2 regions of the Bradyrhizobium sp. USDA3516 genome follow, and region 2 is predicted to be linked to the other one. Evidence: riboswitches for the same ligand, from Rfam matches in the RefSeq annotation. Region 2 holds a riboswitch; the other holds the start of a gene.

Region 1 (14,969 bases), 160 kb from region 2:
GTGTTGCCGCGCGCGACGGGGCGGGTCACCCGCATCATGTGCTGTGCGGGCCGTGCCTTGCGCGGCCGCGGCGCTGCCGATGAAGGGCTCTTGGCGCGGCCGGACAGGCCGAGCCGGTGCACCTTGCCGATCACGGCATTGCGGGTCACATTGCCGAGCTCCGCTGCGATCTGGCTGGCCGAAAGTCCGGCCTCCCAGAGCTTCTTCAGCTGCTCGACGCGATCATCGGACCAGGTCAAAACCGTCATTGCACCCTTTCCCTCGCTGCGCGCCAGCCATCCTGGGGGCTTCGCAGCGAATGCTTAGCCTTGAAAAACCCGTGCCGTCAGAATCCCTTAAGGCTCGCCGGGCGCGCTCAAGACGCCCGAACGTTTACGCCGGTACATGAGGACTTCTGGGATCAGAACTGCTGCACGAGATGTCGTATCTGACAGCCCAAACGCTACAATATGGCGTGACTCCCGCGCAAGAGTCCGCCGACTCGCTTCCACATGTTCCGTGGTGAAAAACCCGCAAAATCGGCACCGCAAGACTACGGAATCAGTGTTTCGCGAGGCTTTCCGGGCGGCATTGACACCCGTCTTGCCAGGCATAAGATAGTGACACGTGCCGCCCTTAAAAGGCGGCACGTTTCGTTTTCCGGGGCCGGTCGATGGTGCGTTGCCCAATGCATGTCTCACACGGTCCGCAACATTTAAGTGACGTCATGACTAACAGCGCAGCGCCGCATTTGCTCCCCGTTTTCGCCAGGGCCGACCTCGGTTTCGAGCGCGGCGAAGGCTGCTGGCTGATCGCGACCAATGGCGAGCGCTATCTCGATTTCACCTCGGGCGTGGCGGTGAATGCGCTCGGCCACGCCCATCCCGCGCTCGTCAAGGCGTTGCAGGAGCAGGCGACCAAGCTCTGGCACATGTCGAACCTGTTCCAGAGCCCTGACGGCGAGAAGCTCGCGAGCCGCCTCTGCAACGAGAGCTTCGCGGACTTCGTGTTCTTCTGCAATTCCGGCGCCGAGGCGCTGGAGGGCGTGATCAAGCTGGTGCGCCACCATCATTTCTCGAAGGGGCATCCGGAACGTTACCGCATGATCACCTTCGAGGGTGCCTTCCATGGCCGCACGCTGGCGACGCTCGCCGCCACCGGGTCTGCGAAATATCTCGAGGGCTTCGGTCCGCCGATGGACGGCTTCGATCAGGTGCCGCATGGCGACCTCGATGCCGTGAAGAAAGCGATCGGCCCGCACACCGCCGGCATTCTCATCGAGCCGATCCAGGGCGAGGGTGGCGTTCGTGCCGCACCTCACGCCTTCTTGAGGGCGCTGCGCGAACTCTGCAACGAGCGCGGCCTGTTGCTCGCCTTCGACGAGGTGCAGACCGGCATGGGCCGCACCGGCGAGCTCTTTGCCTACAAGCGCACCGGCGTCACACCGGACGTGATGTCGCTCGCCAAGGCGCTCGGCGGCGGCTTCCCGATCGGCGCGGTGCTGGCGACCGCGGACGCGGCAGAAGGCATGGGCCCTGGCTCGCACGGCTCGACCTTCGGCGGCAATCCGCTCGCGATCTCGGCCGCCAACGCTGTGCTCGACGTCATGCTCAAGCCCGGCTTCTTCGACCACGTGCAGAAGATGTCGCTGCTGCTCAAGCAGAAGCTCGCCTCGGTAATCGATCGTCATCCCGATGTCGTCAGCGAGGTGCGCGGCGAGGGCCTCCTGATCGGCATCAAGGCCGTGGTGCCCTCGGGCGATCTCGTCGCGGCGCTGCGCGCCGAAAAGCTGCTCACCGTCGGGGCCGGCGACAATGTCGTGCGCTTCCTGCCGCCTTTGATCGTCACCGAAGCGGAGATCGAGGACAGCGTCGGCCGGTTAGAGCGCGCCTGCACTGCGATCTCCTCCAGCCAGACCAAGCGGGCGGCAAGCTGATGAGCACGACGCCCAACAAAGCTCCCAAGCATTTCCTGGACATCAACGAGCTGCCGCTGTCGGAGCTCAAGAGCATGCTCGCCGCCTCTTCCGCCATGAAGGCGAAGCAGAAGGCGCAGCAGCCGGTCAGGCCGCTCGAAGGCAAGACGCTGGCGATGATCTTCGAGCGTCCCTCGACCCGCACCCGCGTCTCGTTCGACGTCGGCATGCGCCAGCTCGGCGGCGAGGCGATCATGCTCACCGGCGCCGAGATGCAGCTCGGCCGCGGCGAGACCATCGCCGACACCGCGCGGGTGCTGTCGCGCTATGTCGATGCCATCATGATCCGCATCCTCAATCACGATGCGCTGCTGGAGCTCGCGGCCAACGCCACCGTGCCCGTCATCAACGGCCTGACGCGGCGTTCGCATCCCTGCCAGGTGATGGCCGACCTCATGACCTATGAGGAGCATCGCGGCCCGATCGAGGGCAAGACGGTGGCCTGGACCGGCGACGACAACAACGTGCTGGCGTCCTGGGCCCATGCCGCCGAGCGCTTCAAATTCCAGCTCAATGTCGCAACGCCGCCGGAGCTCGCACCGAAAAAGGCCATGCGCGACTGGATCAAGGCGACGGGCGCGCCGATCGTGCTCGGCACCGATCCTGAGGCCGCCGTGCGCGGCGCCGATTGCGTCGTCACCGACACCTGGGTGTCGATGGGCGACAAGGAGGGCGAGCACCGCCACAATGTGCTGAAGCCCTACCAGGTCAACGGCAAGCTGATGTCGCTGGCCAAGGCGGACGCATTGTTCATGCATTGCCTGCCGGCCCATCGCGGCGAGGAAGTCACCGATGAGGTGATCGACGGCCCGCAATCCGTCGTGTTCGACGAGGCCGAAAACCGCCTGCACGCGCAGAAGGGCATTTTGGCCTGGTGCTTCGACGCGGTGAAGTAGCCGCGCTGGCGGCCCGGCTGCCGCGTCAAAACGACTGTCGTCCCGGACAAGCGCGCCACAAGTGCGCGCCGATCCGGGACGACCTCGATCTTGAGGTGGCTTCTCAGAACCCACCTGCATCCGGAACGCACCACCCAGCGCCCTTCCATTTCCGTCCACCGACCCCAGATAATGCGCCATGGTTTCCCAATCTCCTGACATGAAGACCGGGCCTGAAGGCCCGGTTCGCGCGCCATCATCGGTTCCGATCGATGACGCCGTGCTGCCTTACGAGGTTGACGCGCTCGACGTGCGCGGGCGCCTGGTGCGGCTTGGTCCTGCGCTCGACGACATCCTCACCAAGCACGATTATCCCGCAGCCGTGGGCAAGCTGCTCGGCGAGGCCATCGTGCTGACGACGCTGCTCGGCTCGGCCCTGAAATTCGAGGGCCGCTTCATTCTTCAGGCCCAGACCGACGGCCCGGTGTCGTTCCTGGTGGTCGACTACAAGGCCCCGGACCGCCTGCGTGCCTATGCGCGCTTCGACGCCGCGCGCCTGGGCACGGCGAAGGATTCCGGCACGCTGCTCGGCCGCGGCCATCTCGCCATGACCATCGACCAGGGCCCCGACATGAGCCGCTACCAGGGCCTGGTTGCGCTCGACGGCGGCAGCCTGGAAGACGCCGCCCACGAATATTTCCTGCGCTCCGAGCAGATCCCGACGCGCGTGCGCCTGGCGGTCGGCGAGGAGTGGCGCTCGAGCGACGGCGGCAAGCATCGCTGGCGCGCCGGCGGCATGCTGATGCAATTTCTGCCGAAGGCGCCGGAGCGCGCGCGGCAAGCGGACTTGCATCCCGGCGATGCGCCTGATGGTACCGAGGTGCACAGCATCACGGAAGACGATGCCTGGGTCGAGGCACGCTCGCTGATCGAGACGGTCGAAGACGTCGAGCTGATCGATCCCGAGCTCTCCGGCGAGCGGCTGCTCTACCGCCTCTTCCACGAGCGCGGCGTGCGCGTGTTCAATCCGCAGGCGCTCGAGGCGCGGTGCTCCTGCTCGCGCGATGCGGTGGCCGCCATGCTCAAGAGCTTCTCGCACGACGACCGCGCCGCCATGGTCAAGGACGACAAGGTCGTCGTCACCTGCGAGTTCTGCTCGTCGGTGTACCAGTTCACGCCGCACGAGGCGGGCGCCGAGGACGCGTAAGCCTATCCTTCGTCATTGCGAGCGCAGCGAAGCAATCCAGAGTCTCTCCGCGGTGGCAGTCTGGATTGCTTCGCTGCGCTCGCGATGACGATGTGGAGGAAGCGGGCCAAGATCTCCGACATTGTAGGGTGGGTAAAGCGAAGCGTGCCCACCATTCGTCGCCGAATTCGGAAGGGATCGTGGGCACGGCGCTTTGCGCCTTTGCCCACCCTACGACCCGCGCCCGGCTCCGCTAATTCAACACCCGCTTGCTGTCGGGGCTGTCCAGCGAAAACGTCGGCACGTCGATCTCGAAGCGCTCGCCGGTTTCGCTGACCATCTGGTAGCGGCCGGTCATGAAGCCCGAGGCGGTCGCGAGCGGCACGCCGGAGGTGTATTCGAAGCGCTCGCCGGGGGCCAGGATCGGCTGCTCGCCGACCACGCCTTCGCCCTTCACCTCCTGCTGGCGGCCGGAGGCATCGGTGATGATCCAGTGCCGCGTCTTGAGCTGCACGGTCTCCTCGCCCGAATTGGTGATGACGATGGTGTAGGACCAGAAGAAGCGCGAGCGGTCGGCCGACGATTGCTCCGGAACAAAGTTCGGCTCGACGGTCACTTCGATCTGGCGGGTCACGGCGCGGTACATGGCTGTCATCATACCGAATCCGCCCCGGGAACCAAACCCCCGCGGGCGCCTTGGCGACATCGTCCCGCCAGAATTGGCGGGAAAGCACACCGCCGAGGGAGACACCCTGATGTGATCCGGCCGCTTTGCGAGACGACGGCCGGACCATTACACTGCTTCGACGTCGCGATTTGCGGAAGGGTTTCCAGGCCCGATGACCATTGCCGACCAAGTGACGGGATCGACCATCGCAGGAACCGCGGACGCCAAGCCCGCAGGGGCGAAGGCGCGCGCCGCAGCGCCAGCCATCACGCTGCCCGCTATCGGCGAGCGCGAGCTCCGGCTCGATCTGTTCCGCGGGCTCGCGCTGTGGCTGATCTTCATCGACCATCTGCCGCCCAGCCTGCTGACCTGGTTCACGATCCGCAATTACGGCCTCAGCGACGCCACCGAGATCTTCATCTTCATCTCCGGCTACACCGCGGCCTTCGTCTATGGCCGGGCGATGCTGGAGAGCGGCGTCCTCATCGCCACCGCGCGCATCCTGCGCCGGGTCTGGCAGATCTACGTCGCCCACGTCTTCCTGTTCACGATCTTCCTCGCCGAGATCTCCTATGTCGCGACCAGGTTCGAGAACCCGCTCTACACCGAAGAGATGGGCATCATGGACTTCCTCAAGCAGCCCGACGTCACCATCGTGCAGGCGCTGCTGCTGCGCTTCCGTCCCGTCAACATGGACGTGCTGCCGCTCTACATCGTGCTGATGCTGGCGCTGCCGCTGATCCTGTGGTCGATGAAATGGCGGCCGGACGTCACGCTCGGGCTGTCGGTCCTGCTCTATGCGGTGACCTGGGAGTACGACCTTTACCTCTCGGCCTATCCGAACGGCTTCTGGGCCTTCAATCCTTTTGCCTGGCAATTGCTGTTCGTGTTCGGTGCCTGGTGCGCGCTCGGAGGTGCGCGTCGCATGTCGGGCGTCCTGGCCTCGCCGGTGACGATGTGGATCTCGATCGCCTATCTCGTCGCGGCGTTCTACGTGACCCTGACCTGGTACGTGCCCCAGCTCTCCCAGTTCATGCCGAAGCGGATCGAGCAATGGATGTATCCGATCGACAAGACCGACCTCGACGTGCTGCGCTTCGCGCACTTCCTGGCGCTGGCGGCGCTGACCGTGCGCTTCCTGCCCCGCGATTGGCCGGGCTTGAAATCGCGCTGGCTACGACCATTAATTCTATGTGGTCAGCATTCGCTCGAGATCTTCTGCCTCGGCGTCTTCCTGGCCTTTGCCGGCCATTTCGTCCTCGCCGAAATCTCCGGCGGGCCGGTGATGCATGCGTTGATTAGCCTCTCCGGAATCCTGATCATGTGGGGGGTGGCCTGGGTCATTTCGTGGTACAAGCGTGTGGCTGACAAGAGCGGTGCGAAAACCAAAAACGCCGTCGGCAACGCCGATCTGGCGGGAGGGGGCTGATGAAGGCGAAGGTTCTCCTGAGCCTGGTCCTGCTATGCGGTAGCCTCGCCGCGCCCACGGCGCGCGCGGGCGATACCGCGCCTGCCGCATCGCCCGCGGCCTGCGAATTGCCGTCCTATCTGCTGACCAGCGAAAGCCAGCTGCCCAAGGTGGCCGATGCGGTCAAGGCCGGTAAGCCGCTCGATATCCTCGTCATCGGCAGCCGCTCGACCACGATTCCGTCGTCGGAGAGCAGCTCCTATCCGGCGCGCATGGAGGCGATCCTCAAGGAGAGGCTGCCGCCCTCCGAGGCGGTGCACGTCTCCGTAGAAATACAGAGCAAGAAAACGGCAGAGGAGACCGCGTCCACCTTCGTTAAGCTGATGGAAGCAAAAACGCCTACTTTGGTCATCTGGCAGACCGGGACCGTGGATGCTATCCGATCCATCGATCCCGACGAATTTCGTGGCGCGGTGACCGATGGGGTTGTTGCGCTGCAAAAGGCAGGGGCGGACGTCGTCTTGATGAATTTGCAGTACAGCCCGCGCACCGAGACCATGATCTCGGCGCAGCCCTTTCTCGATAATATGCGCGTCGTGGCGCAGGAGCACGACATCCCGCTGTTCGATCGTTTCGCGATCATGCGGCAGTGGAATGAACAGGGCCAGTTCGACCTGTTCAACCCGTCGCGCGGGCCTGAGCTGGCGAAGCAGGTCCATGATTGCCTTGGCCGGGCGTTGGCACAGTTCGTGATCGGTGCTGCTCATCTGGAGCCGGCCCAGCAGCAAAATTGAGGTCTAGCGTTAATGAGTTCTCTCCGCCCTTTTTGCCTGACGTCATGGCTGGCCGCGCCTGCAGCAGCAATGCTGTTGTTGCTGACGCCCGCCTCGCATGCGCAGACGCCGGCCGCACAGCCGGCGACCCCCGCACCCGCCCAGTCGCCTGATCCAGCGCCCCCTGCGCCGTCCCAGACCACCGTCGCCGCGAGGTCGCCCGAGCAGCGCGGCGTCACCTCGCGCGCCATCGACAAGGTGAAGGAGGTCGCCAAGTCCGCCGCCGACATCTTCAGCCGCGTGCCCTGCTTGCCGCCCAAGGACGCGAACAAGGGCGGCTCCAAGGCGATGGGCTCGCTGCCCCATGTCGCAAGCAAGCTTGCCGCCGGCCGGCCCGTCGTCATCGTCGCGTTCGGCTCGTCCTCGACTGCGGGCTTCGGCGCGAGCTCGCCGGAGTTCAACTACCCCAACCGGCTCGCCGCGCAGCTGCGCCGGCACTATCCGACCGCCGACATCACCGTCGTCAATGCCGGCGTCGGCGGCGAGGATGCGCCCGAGATGATGAAGCGCCTGCAGACGCAGGTCATCGACGTGCATCCGGATCTCGTGATCTGGCAGGTCGGCACCAATGCCGTGCTGCGCAACCTCGATCCTGCCGATACGGCCAAGCTGGTCGAGGACGGCATCAGCCGCATTCAGGCCGCCGGCGGCACCGACATCGTGCTGGTCGATCCGCAATATTCGCCGGCCGTCAACCAGCGCAAGGAAAGCGCCGGCAAGATGATCAAGCTGCTCGGCAACGTCGCCGAGCTCCGCAAGGTCGGCATCTTCCCCCGTTTCGAGGTGATGCGCGACTGGCACGAGAACCAGTCGATCCCGGTCGAGAGCTTCGTCATCGCCGACGGCCTGCACATGAACGATTGGGGCTATGCCTGCTTCGCCCAGCTGCTCGGCGACGACATCATCCGCTCCGTCGGCCAGCTCAAGCTCGGCGTGAACGTGCCGGCAGACGTGAGAACCTATCGGCCGATGTAGGTCTGCTTCACCCTCCCCTGGAGGGGGAGGGGACGAGCGTAGCTCGCCCGTGGTCGATCGCGCGCAGCGCGAGCGGGGTGGGGTGATCTATCCACTCGGGCAGTGTTGGATGTGGAGAGACTGTCACCCCACCCCGTCTCACATTTCGCTACGCTCAATGTGAGCCGACCCTCCCCCTCCAGGGGAGGGTAAGAGCCTCACGCCTTCTCCAGCGCCGCGGTGAGATCCTCGATCAGGTCATCCGCGTGCTCCAGCCCCGCCGAGAAGCGGATGAAGCCTTCGCTGATGCCGAGCGCGGCGCGGTCTTCCGGCTTGAGGCGCTGATGCGTCGTGGTCGCCGGATGCGTGACGAGGCTCTTGGCGTCGCCGAGATTGTTCGAGATCTTGGCAAGCTTCAACTCGTTGAGCACGCGGAACGCCGCCGCCTTGCCGCCCTTCACCTCGAAGCCGACCAGCGTCGAGCCGCCGCGCATCTGCTTCTTCACCAGCGACGCCTGCGGATGATCGGCGCGGCCCGGATAGACCAGCCGCGAGATCTTGGGATGGCTCGCCAGCACCTCGGCGATGCGTCCGGCCGTCTCGGTCTGCGCGCGCACGCGCACGCCCAGCGTCTCCAGGCCCTTGAGCAGGACCCAGGCATTGAACGGCGAGATCGACGGGCCGGTCTGGCGCATGAAATTGTGGATGTGCTCGGCAATGAAGGCTTCCGAGGACAGGATGATGCCGCCGAGACAGCGGCCCTGGCCGTCGATGTGCTTGGTCGCGGAATAGACGACGACGTCGGCGCCGAGCGCGAGCGGGCTCTGCCAGATCGGCGTCGCAAACACGTTGTCGACGACGAGCCGCGCGCCGCCCTTGTGCGCGATCTCGGCAATCGAGGGGATGTCGAGCACATCCAGCGTCGGGTTGGTCGGGCTCTCCAGGAAGAACGTCTTGGTGTTGGGTCTCAGTGCGCGCTGCCACTGGTCGAGATCGAGCCCGTCGACCAGCGTGGTCTCGATGCCGTAGCGCGGCAACAGGTCCTGGATGACGTAGAGGCACGAGCCGAACAGCGCGCGGGAGGCGACCACGTGATCGCCGGCCTTGAGCGGCGCCAGGATCGCGGTCGTCACCGCCGCCATGCCGGTTGCCGCCGAGCGCGCGGCCTCGGCGCCTTCGAGCTCGATCATGCGGCGCTCGAACATCGCAATGGTCGGGTTGGAATAGCGCGAATAGATGAAGCCGGGATCCTCGCCCTTGAAGCGTGCCTCGCACTCCTCCGCGCTGGCGTAGACATAGCCTTGCGTCAGGAACAGCGCCTCCGAGGTCTCGCCATATTGCGAGCGCAGGGTGCCGGAATGGACCAAGCGGGTTTCGGGGCGGTAGTTGGCGGTCGACTTCGACATAGGTACCTCCGACATGACCGCTTCACGCGAAAACGGTCACAAAAAAACCGGCCTGGACATGTCCACGGGCCGGGATCTCAGAGGTCCCCGGCCTGTTTAGCGACTTATTTAACGTGGCTGCAAGCCGGCCGGCTCAAATCACCACGGGATAAGTGATGCTCATATTCCGCAATGCCCTTTCCGTCAAGGCGTCCATCGGATAGCCGTAAAAGACCTGTATTTCCGGCATGTCCGGATGCGTTTGACCCTTGATGAGGACTCCCGGTTGACGTTCACGGTCGCCGCCGACGCCAATGGCATCCTGCCCGACCGCATAATCGCGGCGATGGCGGAAGCGGGCCTCATCCTGCCCGCCTACGACTTCGTCGAGAGCCAGATCCAGCCGGCGAGCCTCGATCTGCGCCTTGGCGACATCGCCTATCGCGTCCGCGCCAGCTTCCTCCCCGGGCCCGGCGCTACCGTGGCCGAGCGCATCGACGAGTTGAAGCTGCACGAGTTCAGCCTCGCCGACGGCGCCGTGCTGGAGACCAATTGCGTCTACATCGTGCCGCTGCTGGAGAGCCTGGCGCTGCCGCCGGAGATCGTCGCGGCCGCCAATCCGAAGAGCTCGACCGGCCGGCTCGACGTCTTCACCCGCGTGATCGCCGACGGCACCCGTCGCTTCGACATGATCGGCGCCGGCTATCACGGCCCGCTCTATGCCGAGATCAGCCCGAAGACGTTTCCGGTGCTGGTGCGCGAGGGCTCGCGTCTCAGCCAAATGCGCTTCCGCACCGGCGATGCCATCCTCAATGCCGACGAGCTCGATGCGCTGCATGCGAGCGAGCGTCTCGTCGACATCGACGATGCCGACCTCTCGGGCGGCGTTGCCGTCTCGGTCGATCTCTCGGGCGAGAAGGCGAGCGGCTTCGTCGGCTACCGCGCCAAGCGCCACACCGGCGTCGTCGATGTCGACCGCCGCGCCGGCTACGCGGTGGAGGATTTCTGGGAGCCGATCTCGGCGCGTCCCGACGGCAGCCTGATTCTCGATCCCGGCGAGTTCTACATCCTGGCGTCGAAGGAAGCCGTGCAAGTGCCGCCCGATTACGCCGCGGAGATGGTGCCGTTCGATCCGCTGGTCGGCGAATTCCGTGTGCATTATGCCGGATTCTTCGATCCCGGCTTCGGCTATGCCGGCGCCGGCGGGTTGGGCTCGCGCGCGGTGCTGGAAGTGCGCTCGCGCGAAGTGCCGTTCATCCTCGAACACGGCCAGATCGTCGGCCGCCTCGTCTACGAGAAGATGCTGGCCCGTCCCGACGCGATGTACGGCCAGCGCATCGGTTCGAATTACCAGGCGCAGGGCCTGAAGCTGAGCAAGCATTTCCGGGTGTAGAGCCAGGCTACGCCGCGGCCTCTCGATTCAAGCATGACCGTCTCGGAGTACTGGATCGCCCGCCCCAGTGCGCAATGGCGCACAAGGCGGGCGATGACACAGAGATCGCGTCCGGTTGCGTCCTCCGATCCGCGATGACACACTCCCGCAAAACAACAAGCCGGGAGCGAACATGACCGCCGCATCAGACGCCGCGCAGGAAGCGCAATGGAAGCGCTGGCGCGCGATCGCCGATCTCTATCACGCCTGTTTCACCGGGCTGATCCTCACCGTCGTCACGCGCCGCGGCACGGCGGATGCCGCCGAATTCGTCTTCCGCGTGTTCCGTCGCCAGCAGCAGGAGCGCTTCCTGCCGGGGCTCAAAAAGCTCGGGATCGACCATCTGCCGCCGGCGGTCGCGGCCGCGCAATATCACTATCTCTCCAACTGGATCGGCGGCGTGCATGTCGAATACATGTACGAGAGCGACACCAAGGCCTGGATCCGCTATCCGCCGCCGCGCTGGATCTGGAAGGGCACCGCGATCTGCGGCGTGCCGGGCGAAGTCTCCCGCGCCATGCTGCGCGGCTGGCACGCCAACAACGGCGTTGCGCTCGGCGATCTCAGGCTCGGCTTCGTCTGCACCAAGCAGAGCGTCGACGGCCAGGACGGGCTCGAAGGCTATTACCATTTGTACGACCATCCGCTCGAGCTCGACCAGCGCCTCGTGTTCGCGCGCCACCTCGAAGCACCTTTGTTCGATGCGAAGACGGCACCCGCATTGCCGGTCGCAAGCTGGCCAAAACCGCGGCTGGAAAAAGCCTATCGCAACTACGCGATGGAATATGTCCGCACCGCTGCGCCCGTGATGGTGCAGCTGTTCGGCCCGGAGGATGCCGGCTATCTGCTGCACCTCACCGGCAAGCTGATCGGCATGCAATATTTCGATGAGGTCGCCGCGGCGCTGGCGACGACCCGCGGCGGCGCGCCAGAATTCGCATCGTTCCTGAACGCGCTGCTCGCCGCGCAGGATGATGCGGCCGAGACGATGCAATCGGAAAGCACCTTCGAGATCCGCCAGCGGAGCTGGAAGCTGATGGACGACGTCGCCGACTATCACCGCGCCTGCGCCAGGCTGCTTGAGGGATTGTTCGCAGGTCTCGCCGCAGGCTGCGGCCGCCAGATCGGCGTGCAGATGCGCACCGCGGTAGGCGGTCGCCCGCCGCTGGTCTGGACGATCGAGTAATTCCACCTGTTGAAATGCGTTGCCGCAGGGCACGCCTGCATCGGGCGCAGTCAGAATCGGAGCACGCCGTGCTAACACGCCTCAGCCGCGCCATTCGCGCGAACGAAGCCATTGGCGCACCAAGAGATTGGGCACACCAAGCGATTGCTGCGCCGCAAATGGCGCCTGCGCCCGGGAGAGGACATGTCCGACATCGCCGAAATCCCGGTCGATGAGCAAGAGCGCCCGCTGCCGCCGCCTCCGCCGCCGATCAGAAGTGCCCTGACCGATGGGCCGATCCTGCGCACGCTGCTCTCGCTCGCCTGGCCGAACGCGATCGGTCTGTCGGCCGGCATTTGCGTCGTCATCGCCGAGACCTCCTATGTCGGCCGGCTCGGCGTCGAGGCGCTGGCGGCGATGGCGCTGGTGTTTCCGACGATCATTCTGACCATGACGATGTCCGGCGGCGCCATGGGCGGCGCGGTGGCCTCGGCGATCGCGCGTGCGCTCGGCGCCGGGAACCGCGAGCGTGCCGGCGCATTGGCCGTGCACGCGATGCTGATCGGCATCAGCTTCGGCCTCGTCTTCACGCTGGGCATGCTGATCTTCGGGCCGAGATTGCTCGAGATGCTCGGCGGCCGCGGCGACGTGCTGATGCATGCGATCGCCTACACGCAGGTGTTCTTCGGCGGCGCCGTGCTGCCCTGGCTGCTCAACACCATGGCGGGCATCTTGCGCGGCACCGGCAACATGAAGCTGCCGTCGTTCCTGATCCTCAACTCCGCGGCCTGGCAGATCGTGCTCGGCGGCACGCTCGGCCTCGGGCTCGGGCCGGTGCCGCAACTCGGCATGCGCGGCGTCGCCGCCGGCGCGCTGATCGCCTACACCATGAACATCGGCATCATGGCCTGGTACCTGTTCTCCGGCCGTGCGCGGATCACATTGAAGCTGCGCGGCCTGCGCATCCAATGGGCGATGTTCTTCGACATTCTGAAGGTCGGCGCCATCGCCTGCTTCTCGCCGCTGCAATCGGTGCTGACGATCTCGATCTTCACGCATATGCTGGCGCAGTTCGGCACCGCGATCCTCGCCGGCTACGGCGTCGGCGCGCGGCTCGAATTCCTGCTGACCTCGATCGCGTTCTCGTTCGGCATCGCCTGCGTGCCGATGGTCGGCATGGCGATCGGCGCCGGCCGCATCGCGCGCGCCCGGCGCATCGCCTGGACCGCCAGCGTGGCCGCTTTCGTGGCGGTCGGCGCACCGGCGTGTCTCGTCGCGATCTTCCCCGATCTCTGGGTCAACATGTTCACCGACAGCGCGGAGGTGCGCGCGGCGAGCCATCAATATCTCTCGACCGTTGGGCCGTTCTACGCCTTCTTCGGCCTAGCGACGACGATGTATTTCTCCTCGCAAGGCGCCGCGAAGGTGATCGGCCCGGTGCTGGCGCAGACGGCGCGGCTGATCTACATCGCCGGAATCGGCTGGTGGCTGTCGACGCACGGCGCCAGCGCGCAGAGCTTCTTCTGGCTCGCCGCGAGCTCGATGGTCGTGCTTGGCCTGCTGTCGTGCTCCAGCGTCGTGCTGACACGCTGGGGACCGCGCGAGACGAAGCCTGCGATCAGGCCGGCGCTTTCGGCGGCCGACTAGCGACGCTTGTGGCGGCGGTGGCCGCCGCCGCCCGTATTGGCGAGCCGCATCAATTGCGGAATCATCGCCATCATGTCGCTGCCGCCGCTGCCGCCGAGCATGCCCATGATGTCGCCGCCGCCCATGCTGCCGATCCCGACCGGCATGGTGCCGCCGCCCATCGGCGTGTAGCCGCCATAGCTCGGTGCTCCGAATCCGCCGCCGAAACTGCCGCCGCCCATCATGCCACCGAGCCCGCCGCCACCGTTCTCCATCATGCGGCTCATCATCGGGCCCATGGTCTGCATCAGCATGGCGAAGCGGCGCTTGCCCATCTTCGCCTTCATCATCTCCAGCATCGGCGCCATCTGGGTCATCATGTCCTCGCCGCCGGCACCGCCGCCGCCGAGGAATTGCGCTTTTGCCGGCACGCTCGAGATTGAAAACAGCAGCAGCACCGCGGCCGCCTGGCAGATCACCTTGTCCGCACCTCTCATGGCATGCTCCTCGCGTGCGTGGCGCCGCCGGGAGAGCGGAGCCGACCGGACGCACGAGGGGCATAGTTACGGCCGGCGAGGACGCGCTTCTGTGAGAAAACTCACAGTGAATGATCAGGCCGAAGCGGGCGGAAACGCCTTGTGCATGGCGGCGACCGCCTCCTTGGTTTGCCCCTGAACGTAAGGCGCGAGCTCGTTCGGCAGCATGTCGATGATCCAGACAAGGCGGCAGCTCGCCTCGCCCTCGGCAACGACCTGCACCGAGGCGCTGTAATGCCTCAGCCGCTCGTTGCTGATGGCGTAGACCAGGCGCCGCCGCGCATCGTCGCAATCGACCAGCACTTCCCGCGCCATCGAGCCGTTGGCAAAGGTGACGATGCGCGCATCGCCGTCGAGCGAGCACGCCGTGACGAAGCCCGGCACCAGCCGCCGATGCAGCGCGCCGAAATCATGCACCGCGTCCCAGACATCGCGCGCGGAGGCGGGGAGGGAGATGTCGTTGTGGATGGAGGCCATGGTCTCTCCTATCAGGTGGAATCCGTAGGGTGGGCGAAGGCGCGCTCTTCGCGCGCCGTGCCCACCATTCATCGGCGTTGTCGCGAGCAGTTGGTGGGCACGCTACGCTTTGCCCACCCTACAAGTGCTCGTGCGCGGCGGCGCTTCACACGCAGACCGCCTCGACGTTGTTGCCGTCAGGATCGATCAGGAACGCCGCGTAATAGGTCGGGCTGTAATCCCTGCGCGGGCCCGCGCCGCCATTGTCGCGGCCGCCGCACTTGAGGCCTTCGCTGTGAAATGCCTTGACCGCATCATGATCCCCGGCGCGGAAGGCGATATGGACGCCGTCGGCCTTGCGGCCCTTGTTCAGGTGCAGCCACAGCGCCGGCTCGCCCTTCGGCCCGAAACCGGCATAACCGTCGCCGCTCGAGCACAGGACAAAGCCGAGTGGCGCCAGCACCGCGCTGTAGAAGCGCGTGGCAGCGTCGA
Region 2 (14,969 bases):
GTGCAGTCGCGTATTCAGCAGGGCGAGATGATCGCGGTCGCGGCCGGCACGCTCGGCCTGTCGCCCAACGGCCGGCTCGACGGCGAATTGCAGATGACGGTGACCGGCCTCGAGCGCGTGATCCCGGCGCTCGGTATCGAGAAGATGCTGGAGGAGGGCGTGCCGCAGTCAACGCTCGATCGCCTCGCGCCCGGCGTGAAGTCGCAGGACCTCAACAATCTGTTCGGCGCGCTCGACCGCGCCGTCCCCGGCCTCGGCAAGGTCATCAAGCAGAACGCCAATGCCGGCGTTGCCGCCGGCATCAATTCGATCGGCACCGAGAGCACGCTGGAAGGCAAGAAGGCGCGGAGCTTCCCGCTGAAATTCGTCGACGGTGCCGTGCTGCTCGGCCCGGTCAAGGTCGGCCAGATCCCGCCGCTGTATTGAAGACTGTCATTCCGGGGCACGCGAAGCGTGAGCCCGGAATCCATTTCACCCCGTGCGTTGTGGCCCAATGGATTCCGGGTTCGCCCTTCGGGCGCCCCTGAACGACAGGCTCACGGCTTCTTCAGCGCGCCATGCTGCCGGCCGAAATCGGGCGCCGCGGAATCCTGGCCGATCTCGACGATGCCGCGGCGGATGGCGCGGGTGCGGGTGAAGTGGTCGAACAGCGCCTCCCCGTCGCCGCGGCGGATCGCGCGGGTGAGCTTGGCCAGATCCTCGGTGAAGGTGCCGAGCATCTCCAGCACGGCCTCCCTGTTGGCGAGGAACACGTCGCGCCACATCGTCGGATCGGACGCCGCGATGCGGGTGAAATCGCGGAAGCCGCCGGCGGAGAACTTGATCACCTCGGATTCCGTCACCTGCGCCAATTCGTCGGCGGTGCCGACGATGGTGTAGGCGATCAGATGCGGCAGGTGGCTGGTGATGGCGAGCACGAGATCATGATGATCCGGCGTCATCACCTCGACCCTGGCGCCCATCGCCGCCCAGAACGCGCGCAGGTGCTCGGTCGCCGCTGCGTCGGTGCCGTCGGGCGGGGTCAGGATGCACCAGCGGTTGATGAAGAGCTCGGCAAAACCGGAATCCGGCCCCGAGTGCTCGGTGCCCGCGACCGGATGCGCCGGCACGAAATGTATGCCGCTCGGCAGATGCGGGGTCATGTCCCTGACCACCGCGCCCTTGACCGAGCCGACGTCGGAGACGATCGCGCCGGCCTTGAGATGCGGCGCGATCTCCTGCGCCACGGCTCCGCAGGCGCCGACGGGAATGCAGAGGATAACGAGATCGGCATCCTTCACCGCTTCGGCATTCGTCGCCACGACCTGATCGACGATCCCGAGCTCGGCGACGCGTGCACGCGTCTTCTCCGAGCGCGCGGTGGTGACGATTTCGCCGGCCAGCCCCTGGAGCTTCGCAGCGCGCGCGATCGAGCCGCCGATCAGGCCGAAGCCGATCAGCGCGACGCGCTGGAAGTGCGCCTGCGCGCTCATTTGCCGCCCATGAAGTCGCGCAGGCCTTCGACCACGAGGCGGTTGGCCTCCTCGGTGCCGATGGTCATGCGCAGCGCATGCGGCAGGCCGTAGTTCTTCAAGCCGCGCAGCACGAGGCCGCGCTTGGTCAGGAAGGCGTCGGCGTCATCGGCGGTCTTGCCCTTATCGGTCGGGAAATGGATCAGCACGAAATTGGCGACACTCGGCGACACCTTCAGCCCGAGCTTGCCGATCTCCTCGGTGAGCCAGTTGCGCCAGGTTTCGGTGAACTGCTTCGACATCGCCTGATGCGCGGTGTCCTCGATCGCGGCGACCGCGGCATACATCGCCGGCGTCGACACGTTGAAGGGACCGCGGATGCGGTTGACCGCGTCGATGACGTGCTCGGGCCCGAACATCCAGCCGATGCGCAGCGCGGCAAGGCCGTGGATCTTGGAGAAGGTGTGCGTCACCACGGTGTTCTCGGTGGTGGCGACGAGCTCGATTCCCATCTCGTAGTCGTTGCGCGAGACGTAGTCGCAATAGGCGGCGTCCAGCACCAGCAGCACGTGCGAGGGCAGGCCGGCGCGCAGCCGCTTGACCTCGTCGAACGGCAGATAGGTGCCGGTCGGATTGTTGGGGTTGGCGAGCCAGACCAGCTTCGTCTTCGGCGTCACTGCCTTCAGGATGGCGTCGACGTCGGCGGTGAGGTTGGTCTCCTGCGCGACGACGTTCCTGGCGCCGACCGCCATGGTCGCGATCGGGTAGACCAGGAAGCCGTGCGTGGTCGAGATCGCCTCGTCGCCCTGGCTGAGATAGGTGTGCGCGAGCAGATTGAGGATCTCGTCCGAGCCGGCGCCGCAGATGATGCGGTTCGGATCGAGCCCGAACGAGCGGCCGATCGCCTCGCGCAGCACGCGCGAGGTGCCTTCCGGATAGTCCTCCAGATGATCCGCCACGCGCTTGAAGGCCTCAATCGCCTTGGGCGAGGGCCCGAACGGCGTCTCGTTGGCGGAGAGCTTGAACACCTTGCGGCCCGGCTCCGGCACCGGGCTCTTGCCGGGCGTGTAGGGCGCAATATCGAGAATGCCGGGATTCGGCACGGGGCGGGACATCTTCGACTCCGGATAGGCTTGGGCGGTTCGCGACTTACGATTTCGGCCCGGTCGGGGGCACCGTATAGCGCGTTGCGTGGCTGCCGACGAGGGCCACGGAGCGCACCGAGGCCCCCGCCTCGATCAGGGCAGCCCTGATCTTGTCGATGCTGGTCGCGCCGGTAACCGAGACCAGCAGCGCCGCGCCGTCGAAGGCGGTATCGGGCACCGCCACGATCTCGGCGAGCGGCGACAGCGCGCGGGCGACCTCGGCGTTCCATCCCGAGACGCGCACGCTGAAGGTTTCGACCTCCGTTACCAGGGCGCTGTCGGCGACGCGTGAGACCGCGAACACCGGCAATGCGGCCGGATGGTCGGCGCGCTCGACGAATGGCATCCGCGCGATGATCTTCGGTGCGCCGTCCGCTTCCAGCTCCAGCCACCATGGCGTGCGGCTCGAGGTCGCCGAGACCAGCGCCAGGTCGCCCTTGGATCTTGCCACCGCCTCGACCGCGGCCTGCGCGCTGAAATGCGCGACGTAAGGCACTGTGAAGCCGAAATGGAAGCGCGCGGAATCCCGCATCGCCGGCTCGCTCACCGAGACGTCGGCATGCACGGAGAACGGCGCCTGCACATAGGTGAAGGTCGAGATGATGACGCGCCAGATGCTCTCGACCGTGTCGAGCGGCAGGATGCCGCGATGACGCTGCACGATCTCGCGCATCATGGCGGCCTCGCGCGCGGGGCGAAACGCCGAGCCGACCTCCTGGGTCTGCTTCACCTGGATCAGGCGATCGATGATCTCGCCGCGCTGCATGAGGAGGCGATGCATGCCCTCGTCGATCGCGTCGATCTCCTTGCGCAGTTCCTGCAGCGATAGTGGCGCGGGCGGACGTTGGGACATGTCTGGTGGCGATCGTTCCGATGGGGGATGTCCTGATTAGGCAGTCGGGGCGGCGAAAGCAAAGAGAAATGACGTGCTTTGCGGGCGTCGCGGCAGAGGCGAATTGGGCCGATCCGGGCCGCGACTTGACGAAAACCGCCCAAGACGGTAGCTTTTGCCCGTTCCGTGGTCATTTGAGCCGGCCGGCTTGCAGCCACGTTAAAAAACTCGCTAAACAGGCCGGGGACGCTTCCGATCCCGGCCGAACCTATCGTTCAGGCCGGGTTTTTCATGGCCTGATGTCAGCGGCGCGGTCGAGCAGCCCGTCGCAAACGAGGTCGATGTCCGAGATGGGTAGCGTCAAGTCGATACCGAGTCCTGCGATCAGCGCCGACGAGCGGTCGCACGAGGTCGATCATCCGAGCTCGCAGGTCGCGCATTTCGGCACCGAGCAGCCGCTGCGGCTCGATTGCGGTGTGGACCTCACCCCGTTCCAGATCGCCTACCAGACCTATGGCGAGCTCAATGCCGATCGCTCCAACGCGGTGCTGATCTGCCATGCGCTGACCGGCGACCAGCATGTCGCCAATGTGCATCCGGTCACCGGCAAGCCCGGCTGGTGGGAGACGCTGGTTGGCCCCGGCCGCCCCATCGATCCCAAGCACTACTTCATCATCTGTTCCAACGTGATCGGCGGCTGCATGGGCTCGACCGGGCCGGCCTCGATCAATCCCGCCACCGGCAAGGTCTGGGGCCTGGATTTTCCCGTCATCACCATCCCCGACATGGTGCGCGCGCAGGCCATGCTGATCGACCGGCTCGGCATCGACACGCTGTTTGCGGTCGTCGGCGGCTCGATGGGCGGCATGCAGGTGCTGCAATGGACCGCGGCCTATCCGGAGCGCGTGTTCTCCGCGCTGGCGATCGCCTGCGCGACGCGGCACTCGGCGCAGAACATCGCCTTTCACGAGCTCGGCCGCCAGGCCGTGATGGCCGACCCCGACTGGCACGGCGGCGGCTATGCCGATCGCGGCATCCATCCGCATCGCGGGCTCGCGGTGGCGCGGATGGCGGCGCACATCACCTATCTCTCGGACGCCGCGCTGCACCGCAAGTTCGGCCGGCGCATGCAGGACCGCGAGCTGCCGACCTTCTCGTTCGACGCCGATTTCCAGGTCGAATCCTATCTGCGTTACCAGGGCTCCTCTTTCGTGGAGCGCTTCGACGCCAACTCCTATCTCTATCTGACGCGCGCGATGGACTATTTCGACATCGCCGCCGACCATGGTGGCGTGCTGGCCAAGGCCTTCGCCGGCATCAAGACCCGCTTCTGCGTGGTCTCCTTCACCAGCGACTGGCTGTTCCCGACCTCGGAATCGCGCGCGCTGGTGCACGCGCTGAACGCCTCGAGCGCCCGGGTGTCGTTCGCCGAGATCGAGACCGATCGCGGCCACGACGCTTTCCTGCTCGACGTGCCCGAATTCTTCGATATCTCCCGCGCCTTCCTGCAATCGGCAGGCAAGGCCCGCGGACTGAAGGATAGCTAAGATGTCCGTGCAGGAAGTGTTGCCGCTGGACGGCGGTGCGGCCAGGCCGTCCGGAGATTATCGCGCCGATCATCGGCTGGTTGCCGAGATGGTCAAGCCGGGCTCGAAGGTGCTCGACGTCGGCTGTGGCGACGGCGATCTGCTTCAGCTCTTGGAGACCCGCGGCATCGACGGCCGCGGCATCGAATTGTCGCGCGAGGGCGTCAACCGCTGCGTCGCCAAGGGGCTCGCGGTGGTGCAGGGCGATGCCGACACTGATCTCGTCAACTATCCCGACGACGCCTTCGACTACGTGATCCTGTCGCAGACGCTACAGGCGACGCGGCAGCCGAGGGTCGTGCTGGAGAATTTGCTGCGCATCGGCCGCCGCGCCATCGTCTCGTTCCCGAATTTCGGCTTCTGGAAGATGCGGCTCCAGCTCCTGATCGGCGGCCACATGCCGCGCACGGAGAATCTGCCGGCGACCTGGTACGACACCGCCAACATCCATTTCTGCACCATCAAGGATTTCGTCGAGCTCTGCGACGAGATCAACGTCAAGATGGAGCGCTCGGTCGCGCTCGATCTCTACGGCCGCCCGGTGCCGCTGAACCTGCCCTGGTGGGTGTGGAACATGTTCGGCGAGCAGGCGGTGTTCTTGCTGAGCCGCGGCGGGGGGAAGTAATTTCTCTCCGTCATTGCGAGGAGCTCTTGCGACGAAGCAATCCAGAATGCCGCCGCTGAGGGATTCTGGATTGCTTCGCTACGCTCGCAATGACGGAGTACTTGGCGGCGCCTCTACCTCAATGGGGAGCCAGCGACCGCGGATCCCGCACAGGCCAGCGTCCGGCTTCCACCAGCGTCACGAACCGCTCGACGCTCTCGTTGAAGAGCGCGGGCTCCTCCAGGTTGAGCACGTGACCGGACTTTGGAAACATCGCCAGACCCGCCGCGGGGAGGTGCTTCTTCAAGAACAGGCTCGGCCCGACGCACGGCTCGTCCTCGTCGCCGCAGATGATCAGCGCGGGTGTTGCCGCGCCTCTGATCGCGTCCGTCATCGTGTAGATCGAGGGACGGCCGCCCTGGAATCCGCGCATGGTGCGCGCCGATCCCTTGGCATCGTGCCGCGCCAGTGCGGCGTAGAAGTCGGCGTGGCCGCGCGGGTCCTTCACCAGGAAGGGAATCCGGCTCGGCGCCTCGCGCGTCACTTTAGCGACCTCCACCGAGCCTAGCGTCTCGAACTGCTCGGCATTGGCGCGACACTGCTTGCGCCAATCGTCGAGCTTCTCGAGCTCCGAGCCGGAGCCGACGCCGGCCAGCGTCATCGACAGCGCGCGCTGCGGCGCGTTCAACCCGATCTGCAGCGAGGAATAGGCGCCCATCGACAGGCCGACGAGATGCGCGCGCTCGATGCCGAGATGATCGAGCACTGCGAGCGCATCGGTGTAGAAATGCGTGTAGGTGTAGACCTCGCCGTCAGGCACGTCCGACGGCGTGTAGCCGCGCGCCGAATAGGTAATGCAGCGATGGCCACGCGAGAAGTAGCGCATCTGCGGCTCCCAATTGGTGTAATCGGCCGCGAACTCGTGCAGAAAAAATATCGGCGTTCCCTGGCCCGCCTCTTCGAAATAGATGCGAACGTTATCCTTGGTCGTGGCGTGGGGCATTAACCGTTTCCCTCTCTTCAAGCCGCTTTTGCAGGATCGCAGTTAATGCTGTTGTCCGCAATGCGGCAGCATTGAAGCAGTGTCGGCGCAAAATCATCGCAGCTATTCGCAGGCAGCCCGCGTCTTTTTCTCGCCACATCCGGCGGCTTAACGGCCAGACGGATGTCGGCGCTTGCACGGGTCGATTGGAAGTGGGGGTGTCAACGAAGGATGAAGAATGGTTGAGTTGTTTGCGTCCCGCCTGTCGCGCTGTGTTGTCGCGCTGGCGATTTTTCTTGCGGCGGTTGCCGCGTTCGTTTCTCCGGCCTCAGCGCGGCCTCATCATCGTCATAGCGCAGAACGGCACGCTTACGTGCACCACACCAGACATCATCATTACCGGCATCATGCACGCAGCTCGCGCTTCGAGCGCAGCGCGGCGCAGTTGCAGGCGAGCGGATTCGGCAACACTTTTGCCAGCTATGATCCGAACACCAATAGCCCCGGCGTCGCCATGAGCGGCAATGGTGGAACGATCATCACCGGCGGCGGTCGAATGGTCACGCGCGCAAGCCGTCGAGCGGCGCTGAGCGCGAGCGGCGGCATGGCGAGTGAGGCCACGAGCAGTGGTGGCTTCGGCGGCGGCTCCCTGGTGTCGGAAGCGCGCCGTTACGTCGGCGGCAATCCGACCGGGCGCGGAAGCCTGTGGTGCGCGCGCTTCATGAACATGGTGCTGGAAAAGACCGGTCATCGCGGCACCGGCTCGGACATGGCGAACTCCTTCGCCCATTACGGCACGCGCATCTCCGGTCCGCAGGTCGGCGCCATCGCGGTGATGTCGCGCGGCCGCCGCGGCGGCCATGTCGGCATCGTCACCGGCATCGACGCGCAGGGCAATCCGATCATGATCTCCGGCAACAACGGCAACCGCGTCCGCGAAGCCCCGGTCTCGCGCGGCAAGATCTATGCGTATGTGATGCCGAACTGAGGTTCGTCATTGCGAGGAGCTCTTGCGACGAAGTAATCCAGACTGTTTCCGCAGATGCATTCCTGGATTGCTTCGCTGCGCTCGCAATGACGGAGTACGTCGAGACAGCGTTGTCTCACACCAGCTTCGGCTCTTCCACCGCCACTACATCGCCGACGCCGACGTCACCGCCCTCGATCACCTCGGCATAGATGCCGCAGTCCATGTGGCCGAGATGGCGCGAGAGCGTGGGCGGAATTTCGAGATCGCGCCTGGCGGTCTCGGGGTCGACATTGGTGGCCGGGCAGCGGACGATGCGCTTGATCACCTTCAGCCGGGCCTGTCCGATCGCGAGCGTCTGGCCGATGAGGTCGAGCTCCGACCAGGCCGGCCAGCCCTTGACGTAGAGATTGGCGCGGAAGCGCAGCGGATGCACGGCGACGCCGCCGAGCATGGTCTCGATGGCGCGGACGCTGTCGAGATTGATGATGGAGACGACCTTGCGGGCGACGTCGGAGAAGCTGTGGTCGCGGCCGGAAAGAATTTTGGGCGGGCCCTTCAACTCGGGCTGAAAGTTCTCCGTGAAATAGGCCTCGATGGCCGCGCGCCCGGCGGCGGTCTCGAGATCGCCGCTGGCGACGATCTGGCCGTCCTTGCGGATGGTCAGCAAATTGGTTTCGTCGTCGAACCGGCTGTCGAGCGCGGCCAGCCGCTCATTGCGCGCCAGCATCAGGAACTGGATTTTCGGCTTCCATTCGGGCGCCTCGGGGTTGAACCCGCTCGGGCCGTTCTCGATGGCGTAGCGGCGGTCGGCCGGCAGGGTCTGGCCGACCCGTAAAGGGGCGCGCGACAGGCGTTCCGGCGTCAGGCCCTTGACGGGATAGCGGTAGAGGCCGGTGATCTCGGCGGTATCTTTAGCTGTCATGCGGCTACTTAAGGGATTCGGATCGCCATCGCCAAGCCCGCTCATTCACGCACGAAATTGTGAAGTTGCCTCTTTCGCATCCGCAACCTGCTTCCCACATCTGGCTCAGGCCGGCAGCGCCGGCAAAAGACGACCGTTACCGGTTGAGAAACGTCAATGCGGTAATTGGAAACCCAATGAAGATGCCGTTTGGGGTGCCTTAGAGGGCCCCGAGGGCAGGCCGAGGGACAGAAAAGATGAATATCGAGAAGTATACCGAACGCTCCAGGGGCTTCATCCAGTCCGCGCAGTCGCTCGCGATGCGCGAGGGGCACCAGCAGTTCTCAACCCTGCATGTGCTGAAGGTCCTCTTGGACGACAATGAGGGGCTCGCCGCCGGTCTGATCGACCGCGCTGGCGGCAATTCCCGCGCAATCCTGAAGGCGACCGAGGACGCCCTCAACAGGGTGCCGAAGGTCTCCGGCGGCGGCGCCGGGCAGATCTACCTCGCGCCCGAGCTGGCCCGCACTTTCGATGCGGCCGAAAAGGCCGGCGAGAAGGCCGGCGACAGCTTCGTCACGGTCGAGCGGCTTTTGCTCGGGCTCACGCTGGAGAAGACCAGCGAGGCCGGCGCCATCCTCGCCAAGGGCGGCGTCACACCGCAGAACCTCAACGCGGCGATCGAGGCGCTGCGCAAGGGCCGCACGGCCGACTCTGCGACCGCCGAGAATGCCTATGATGCCCTGAAGAAATATGCCCGCGACCTGACCCAGGCCGCGCGCGACGGCAAGCTCGATCCGGTCATCGGCCGCGACGAGGAGATCCGCCGTACCATTCAAGTGCTCTCGCGCAGGACCAAGAACAATCCCGTCCTGATCGGCGAGCCCGGCGTCGGCAAGACCGCCATCGCCGAAGGCCTTGCGCTGCGCATCGTCAACGGCGACGTGCCGGAGAGCCTGAAGGACAAGAAGCTGCTCTCGCTCGACCTCGGCGCATTGATCGCAGGCGCGAAGTACCGCGGCGAGTTCGAGGAGCGGCTGAAGGCCGTGCTGCAGGAGGTGACCGGGAGCGAGGGCACCTTCATCCTGTTCATCGACGAGATGCACACGCTGATCGGCGCCGGCAAGGGCGACGGCGCGATGGACGCCTCCAACCTGCTCAAGCCGGCGCTCGCCCGCGGCGAGCTGCACTGCATCGGCGCGACCACGCTCGATGAGTACCAGAAGCACGTCGAGAAGGATGCTGCGCTGGCGCGGCGTTTCCAGCCAATCTTCGTCAGCGAGCCCTCGGTCGAAGACACCATCTCGATCCTGCGCGGCTTGAAGGACAAGTATGAGCAGCATCACGGCGTGCGGATCACCGATTCCGCGCTTGTTGCGGCGACGACGCTGTCCAACCGCTACATCACCGACCGCTTCCTGCCCGACAAGGCCATCGACCTCATGGACGAGGCGGCGGCGCGGCTGAAGATGCAGGTCGATTCCAAGCCGGAAGAGCTGGATTCGCTCGACCGCGAGATCATTCGGCTCAAGATCGAGCAGGAGGCGCTGAAGAAGGAAAGCGATGTCGGCTCCAAGTCCCGGCTCCAGACCCTGGAGAAGGACCTCGCCGAGCTCGAGGAGAAGTCGGCGGCGCTGACGGCGCGCTGGAGCGCGGAGAAGAACAAGCTTTCCGACGCCCAGAAGCTGAAGGCGGAGCTCGACGGCTTGCGCGTCGAGCTCGCCAACGCGCAGCGGCGCGGCGAATTCCAGAAGGCCGGCGAGCTGGCCTATGGACGGATCCCGCAGCTCGAGAAGCAGCTTGCCGACATCGAAGCCAAGGAGAATTCCGGCGAGATGATGGAGGAGGCGGTCACCGCCAACCACATCGCGCAGGTGGTCTCGCGCTGGACCGGCGTGCCGGTCGACAAGATGCTGGAAGGCGAGAAGGAGAAGCTCCTGAAGATGGAGGAGCAGCTCGGCAAGCGCGTCGTCGGCCAGGCCGAGGCCGTGCGTGCGGTCGCGACCGCCGTGCGCCGCTCGCGCGCCGGCCTGCAGGACCCGAACCGCCCCACCGGCTCGTTCATGTTCTTGGGGCCCACCGGCGTCGGCAAGACCGAGCTGACCAAAGCTCTTGCGGAATACCTGTTCAACGACGAGACCGCGATGGTCCGCCTCGACATGTCCGAATACATGGAGAAGCATTCGGTCTCGCGGCTGATCGGCGCGCCTCCGGGCTATGTCGGCTATGACGAGGGCGGCGCGCTCACCGAAGCGGTGCGGCGCCGGCCCTACCAGGTCGTGCTGTTCGACGAGATCGAGAAGGCGCATCCTGACGTCTTCAACGTCCTGTTGCAGGTGCTCGACGACGGCCGCCTGACCGACGGCCAGGGCCGCACCGTCGACTTCCGCAACACGCTGATCATCATGACCTCCAACCTCGGTTCGGAGTATCTGGTGAACCAGCCGGAGGGCGAGGACACCTCGGCCGTGCGCGAGCAGGTGATGGGAATGGTGCGGGCTCATTTCCGCCCCGAATTCCTGAACCGCGTCGACGAGATCATCCTGTTCCACCGCCTGCAGCGCAGCGAGATGGGCCGCATCGTCGAGATCCAATTCGCGCGGCTGCAGAAGCTCCTGACCGATCGCAAGATCGTGCTGAGCCTCGATGCCGCCGGCCGCGACTGGCTGGCTGCCAAGGGCTGGGATCCCGCCTACGGCGCACGGCCCTTGAAGCGGGTGATCCAGCGCTACCTCCAGGACCCGCTCGCCGAGATGATCCTCGCCGGCGACGTCAGGGACGGCGACAGTGTCGCGATCTCGTCCGAAGGCAACGTCCTGACCTTCAACGGCAAGGCGCCGCAGACCGCGGAGATCGCCCAGTTCGAGGCACCGGTGCCGAAACGGAAGCTGAACTGATGAGATACACGCCCTCCGCGCCAAACGCGCGGGGGGCGTTTTTCAATCCGCTAAGAACGTGTCCACCACGGCCTGATCGCGGTCGTAGACCCAGCATTCGCTCAGCAGGCCCTCACGCACGGCATAGACCAGCAACCGTTCCAGTTCAGCCGTGCGACCGTCCCGGCTGAATGATTCCCGTGCGAGAATGGCGCCGCGCCGCGGCCCGGCCATCACGTCATCGAGGCCGAGAAGTTTTCGGTTGGAGCGGCGTGCGACCTCGGCCAGAGTGGCAAGCGCGGCCGTCTTGCCCTGGTGAGTGCCGGCGAGCGGGTTATGACCGGCATAGTGCAGCACGAATTCATCGTGGTAGCAGGCGGCGATCGCGGCGCGGTCACCGGCCTGCCAGGCGGCCGCGTAGCGCGTGACGGCGGCGCGGATCGCGGCGATTTGTGCGGCGTCATCCGCCAGAACTGTCTCCATCGATATGATCTCCCGGATCCTCGGCAGCGCGGTGCCGGTGCGCTATGATAGGGCATGACCTCGCCACCCGGCTTTCAGGAACTGGCTATCGGCACGCCGCCCAGCGGCGGACCGAAGAAGGCGCGGATGCTCGATTGGGACGCGCGGGTGCTCTATCTCGGGCCGGCCTTCGGGCTGACGCCCCACCGCAATGCTACCGGCGTGCTGGCCGTCGCGCTCGACGGGGCGATAGGCGTAGCTGACCATCCGAAGGCACGCTCACCGTCTTATCGCCAGACCCGCAGCGTGCTGATCATGCCCAACAATCTGCACCATCTGCGCGTCGATGCCGGACGGATGGCCTTCCTCTATGTCGATCCCCTCGGGCGCGATATCGAGGCGCTGCGCTCACGAATGAAGGAGATCGGATCGAGGGCCGCGTTCGACATGATCGACGAGAGGTCGGTGGTTGCGCTGTTTGGCGACATCGCGGATCGACGCCTCGCACCTGAGGACGCGCGGCAAGCAGCCCGCGATATGCTTGGAATCGGATCAAGTGCGCAGCCGGATGCGAGAATTGCCGCCGCCATCAAGCGGATGCGCGAGGAGCCCGGCGGTTCGCACACGCTTGCTGAACTCGGCCGCAAGGCCGGGCTTTCGTCCTCGCGCTTCCTGCATCTGTTCAAGGACGTCACGGGTGTGCCGCTCCGCCGCTACCGCATCTGGTCCCGGATCGGCGCTGCCGCGCGCGGGGTCGCACAAGGCCAATCGCTGACCGAGGCCGCGCATGGCGCCGGTTTTTCCAGCTCCGCGCATTTCAGCACGGCCTTTCGCGACATGTTCGGCATGATGCCGTCGGAATTGTTCGCACGGTTGCGCGCGGAATAACGTCTGCAGCGTGCTGCTGCAGCTGTGCCTCAAAGCCCTCTCCGCCGGCGCGGAGAGGGCTTTCGCCTTTGCGAGGGAGGCCGGGTATCGGAGTGGTGTTGTGTCGTTGAAATGCCACACGCAGCGCGGTTATCCGCTCTGGATGTAAATTGATGTTGAACAACCATAGGCTCCGTTGTCATAATTGCACCTCGGTCGGCGCGGCATTCCCCCGGCGGCCGCGAGCTCGAGGATTTGACGCGAGTCTTTGAGCAACCGACGATTTTAGACTGAGCTCGCAATTTCGAGCTGCGATGACTGAACGCCACAGGCAATTTTTGTTGTGTTTTGCGTGGAGGGGGCGGCGGTGTTGACCGTTAGTTTGCTGGGGGCCAGCCGGGTTGCACGCGGTAACGAGCAGATCTGGTCGGATCTCGGTCCAGCAGGACGGAGATTGGCCGGTTTCCTTTTCACCTTTCCGGACCGCCCGCATCGTCGCGAGCGACTTATCGACCTGTTTTGGCCGGAGCTCGATACGGACAGGGGGCGCCGAGCCGTGAACTCTGCGATCTGGCGCTTGCGAAAGCTGCTCGCGTCAGCTCCGGAGTACAAAGAGGGCTATGGCCTCAGGACCATCGGCTCGGAGACCATTCTCGAGAAGGCGTCTTGGCTTGACGTCGACACCTGGGCCCTGCTTGAGGCGGCACAGGCCGCTCCCACCGGTGTTGAGGCGCACGTGGATCCTTCCTCGATGAAGCAGGTTCTCACCGTCCTGTACCGCTACGAGGGGCCGTTCCTGGACGGCGAAGATGCCGACTGGATATTGGAGGAGCGCGAGCGATTGCATTCCCTTTTTGTGCAATCGGCAATGACCATCGTTCGTCACCTTGGGCTTTGCGGCCATTATCATGACGCGATCCTGCTCGCACGCCACGCGCTGCGCTTCGATCCCTATCGCGAGGAACTGGTCCGTCACCTCCTGACTCTGCTCGCACTCGACGAGAGGCGCATCGACGCCATCAGGTACTACGATCACTGGATCGCCATGATCCAGAAGGAGCTGGGAATTTCTCCACTTCCAGCGACGCGCGCGATCATCGAGGAGATCAGGAATCTGCATAACGCCGATGACGCCCACCATTTGCGCCTACGGCTGATGAGCCGCGACGAGAGGCGGCGTGCAGTAAACTAGAGCGTTCCCGAGCAGAGTGGATACCGGTTCGCGTCAAGAAAACGCGTGAAGCGGGAGCCAGAGCCCCGTTCCGATTCGATCGGAACGAGAAGGGCTCTAAGCGCCGCAGTCCCCGAGCCGTCTGATATCGCAAGCCTGACCACGGCCTGGCCGTGGCCGGGCCCTGCCTTGCCCGACCGCATCGTGATTCTGCCGTGATCGCGGCGCGATCGCTGCGGAATTCTCGCCGTGAGCCGCCGTGACCGGACGGCGACCGTCCCGGAACGATCGCGCCATCCTCCCCAGTTCGTACCATGCGACGCTCGGCCATGAGCTCACAACAGCCGCTCTCGGATCAGGTTTTCATTCTGCGCTTCTGGCGGGAAGCCGCCGGTGGCAGCGGAGGCGGCCGTTGGCGGGTTCTCGTCCGCAACATCAATACGCGGCGGCGCGATGTGGTCGACGACGTGCAGCGCGCTTTCGCAATCGTCGCCGCCAATCTGAACGTGGCGGCGGAGGAACACGAAGAGCAGGCGACGTGGACCGTTGAGCCGCCAACGCCCGAACAGTGAGAGACAAGCCGTGCGCAAGATCGATCACACAACGAGTTGCCAGCTGCCATTCACGCGATGCTTCGACGGTGGGGGTTGCGTGAGTCCTCTTGAGCAATTTGATCGGGGCTCGCCAAGATCCTCGTTTATTTTCTGGGGTGGCGTCGATGCGTAGCGTTTGGGAATTCGTTACGTTCGTGTGTCTGGGGCTGCTGCTGAGCGGCTGCGATACGACCGAGACGCGATACTTCCGGTACGGGATCGGCACGGATCTTTATTCCGAAGACATCGTTGCGACGACACATTACCAGGACATCTATCTGACGGAGCTTTGCCGGCAGACCCTGTCGCTCACTTCGACCAGAGACGGACAATGCGTAAACGTGCAACTGAGTCCGAACGACTGGAACCTGCTCGTGCAGGCAGGACTCAACGATGTCGACCGGCGGTGCGATTCTTATCTCGCCTGGCTTGACGATAGGCGTCGAACCAACACCGCGGTGCTGAAAGAGCTCGGTGATCTCACCGTCGCGAGTCAGGCCATCATGCGCGTGTCCGGCGTGAGCGCTAA

What was found. Region 2 has a riboswitch for S-adenosylmethionine ahead of metX (homoserine O-acetyltransferase MetX). Riboswitches for the same ligand answer to the same signal wherever they lie in the genome.
Region 1: linked by a shared signal. The riboswitch ahead of AC24YW_RS09890 (O-succinylhomoserine sulfhydrylase) and the one ahead of metX (homoserine O-acetyltransferase MetX) in region 2 are both predicted to bind S-adenosylmethionine.

Annotation. Positions count from the first base shown of each region.
Region 1 covers NZ_JBYGYN010000002.1:845,206-860,174, reverse strand. Annotated here, with positions in the region: gene AC24YW_RS09930 (GcrA family cell cycle regulator) at 1-248, opposite strand, end outside; gene AC24YW_RS09925 (acetylornithine transaminase) at 707-1,915, shown strand; gene argF (ornithine carbamoyltransferase) at 1,915-2,850, shown strand; gene AC24YW_RS09915 (Hsp33 family molecular chaperone) at 3,029-4,036, shown strand; gene apaG (Co2+/Mg2+ efflux protein ApaG) at 4,269-4,661, opposite strand; gene AC24YW_RS09905 (OpgC domain-containing protein) at 4,855-6,111, shown strand; gene AC24YW_RS09900 (SGNH/GDSL hydrolase family protein) at 6,111-6,884, shown strand; gene AC24YW_RS09895 (SGNH/GDSL hydrolase family protein) at 6,897-7,898, shown strand; gene AC24YW_RS09890 (O-succinylhomoserine sulfhydrylase) at 8,096-9,283, opposite strand; SAM riboswitch at 9,359-9,438, opposite strand; gene AC24YW_RS09885 (2'-deoxycytidine 5'-triphosphate deaminase) at 9,519-10,655, shown strand; gene AC24YW_RS09880 (hypothetical protein) at 10,828-11,880, shown strand; gene AC24YW_RS09875 (MATE family efflux transporter) at 12,064-13,506, shown strand; gene AC24YW_RS09870 (hypothetical protein) at 13,503-13,982, opposite strand; gene AC24YW_RS09865 (SRPBCC family protein) at 14,097-14,498, opposite strand; gene AC24YW_RS09860 (VOC family protein) at 14,644-14,969, opposite strand, start outside.
Region 2 covers NZ_JBYGYN010000002.1:687,986-702,954, reverse strand. Annotated here, with positions in the region: gene AC24YW_RS09140 (DUF2125 domain-containing protein) at 1-426, shown strand, start outside; gene AC24YW_RS09135 (prephenate/arogenate dehydrogenase family protein) at 537-1,472, opposite strand; gene hisC (histidinol-phosphate transaminase) at 1,469-2,566, opposite strand; gene AC24YW_RS09125 (chorismate mutase) at 2,601-3,449, opposite strand; SAM riboswitch at 3,605-3,684, shown strand; gene metX (homoserine O-acetyltransferase MetX) at 3,779-4,975, shown strand; gene metW (methionine biosynthesis protein MetW) at 4,977-5,639, shown strand; gene AC24YW_RS09110 (alpha/beta fold hydrolase) at 5,758-6,621, opposite strand; gene AC24YW_RS09105 (NlpC/P60 family protein) at 6,839-7,588, shown strand; gene AC24YW_RS09100 (MOSC domain-containing protein) at 7,704-8,492, opposite strand; gene clpB (ATP-dependent chaperone ClpB) at 8,729-11,368, shown strand; gene AC24YW_RS09090 (nuclear transport factor 2 family protein) at 11,411-11,830, opposite strand; gene AC24YW_RS09085 (helix-turn-helix domain-containing protein) at 11,885-12,697, shown strand; gene AC24YW_RS09080 (AfsR/SARP family transcriptional regulator) at 13,131-13,868, shown strand; gene AC24YW_RS09075 (hypothetical protein) at 14,177-14,419, shown strand; gene AC24YW_RS09070 (hypothetical protein) at 14,509-14,969, shown strand, end outside.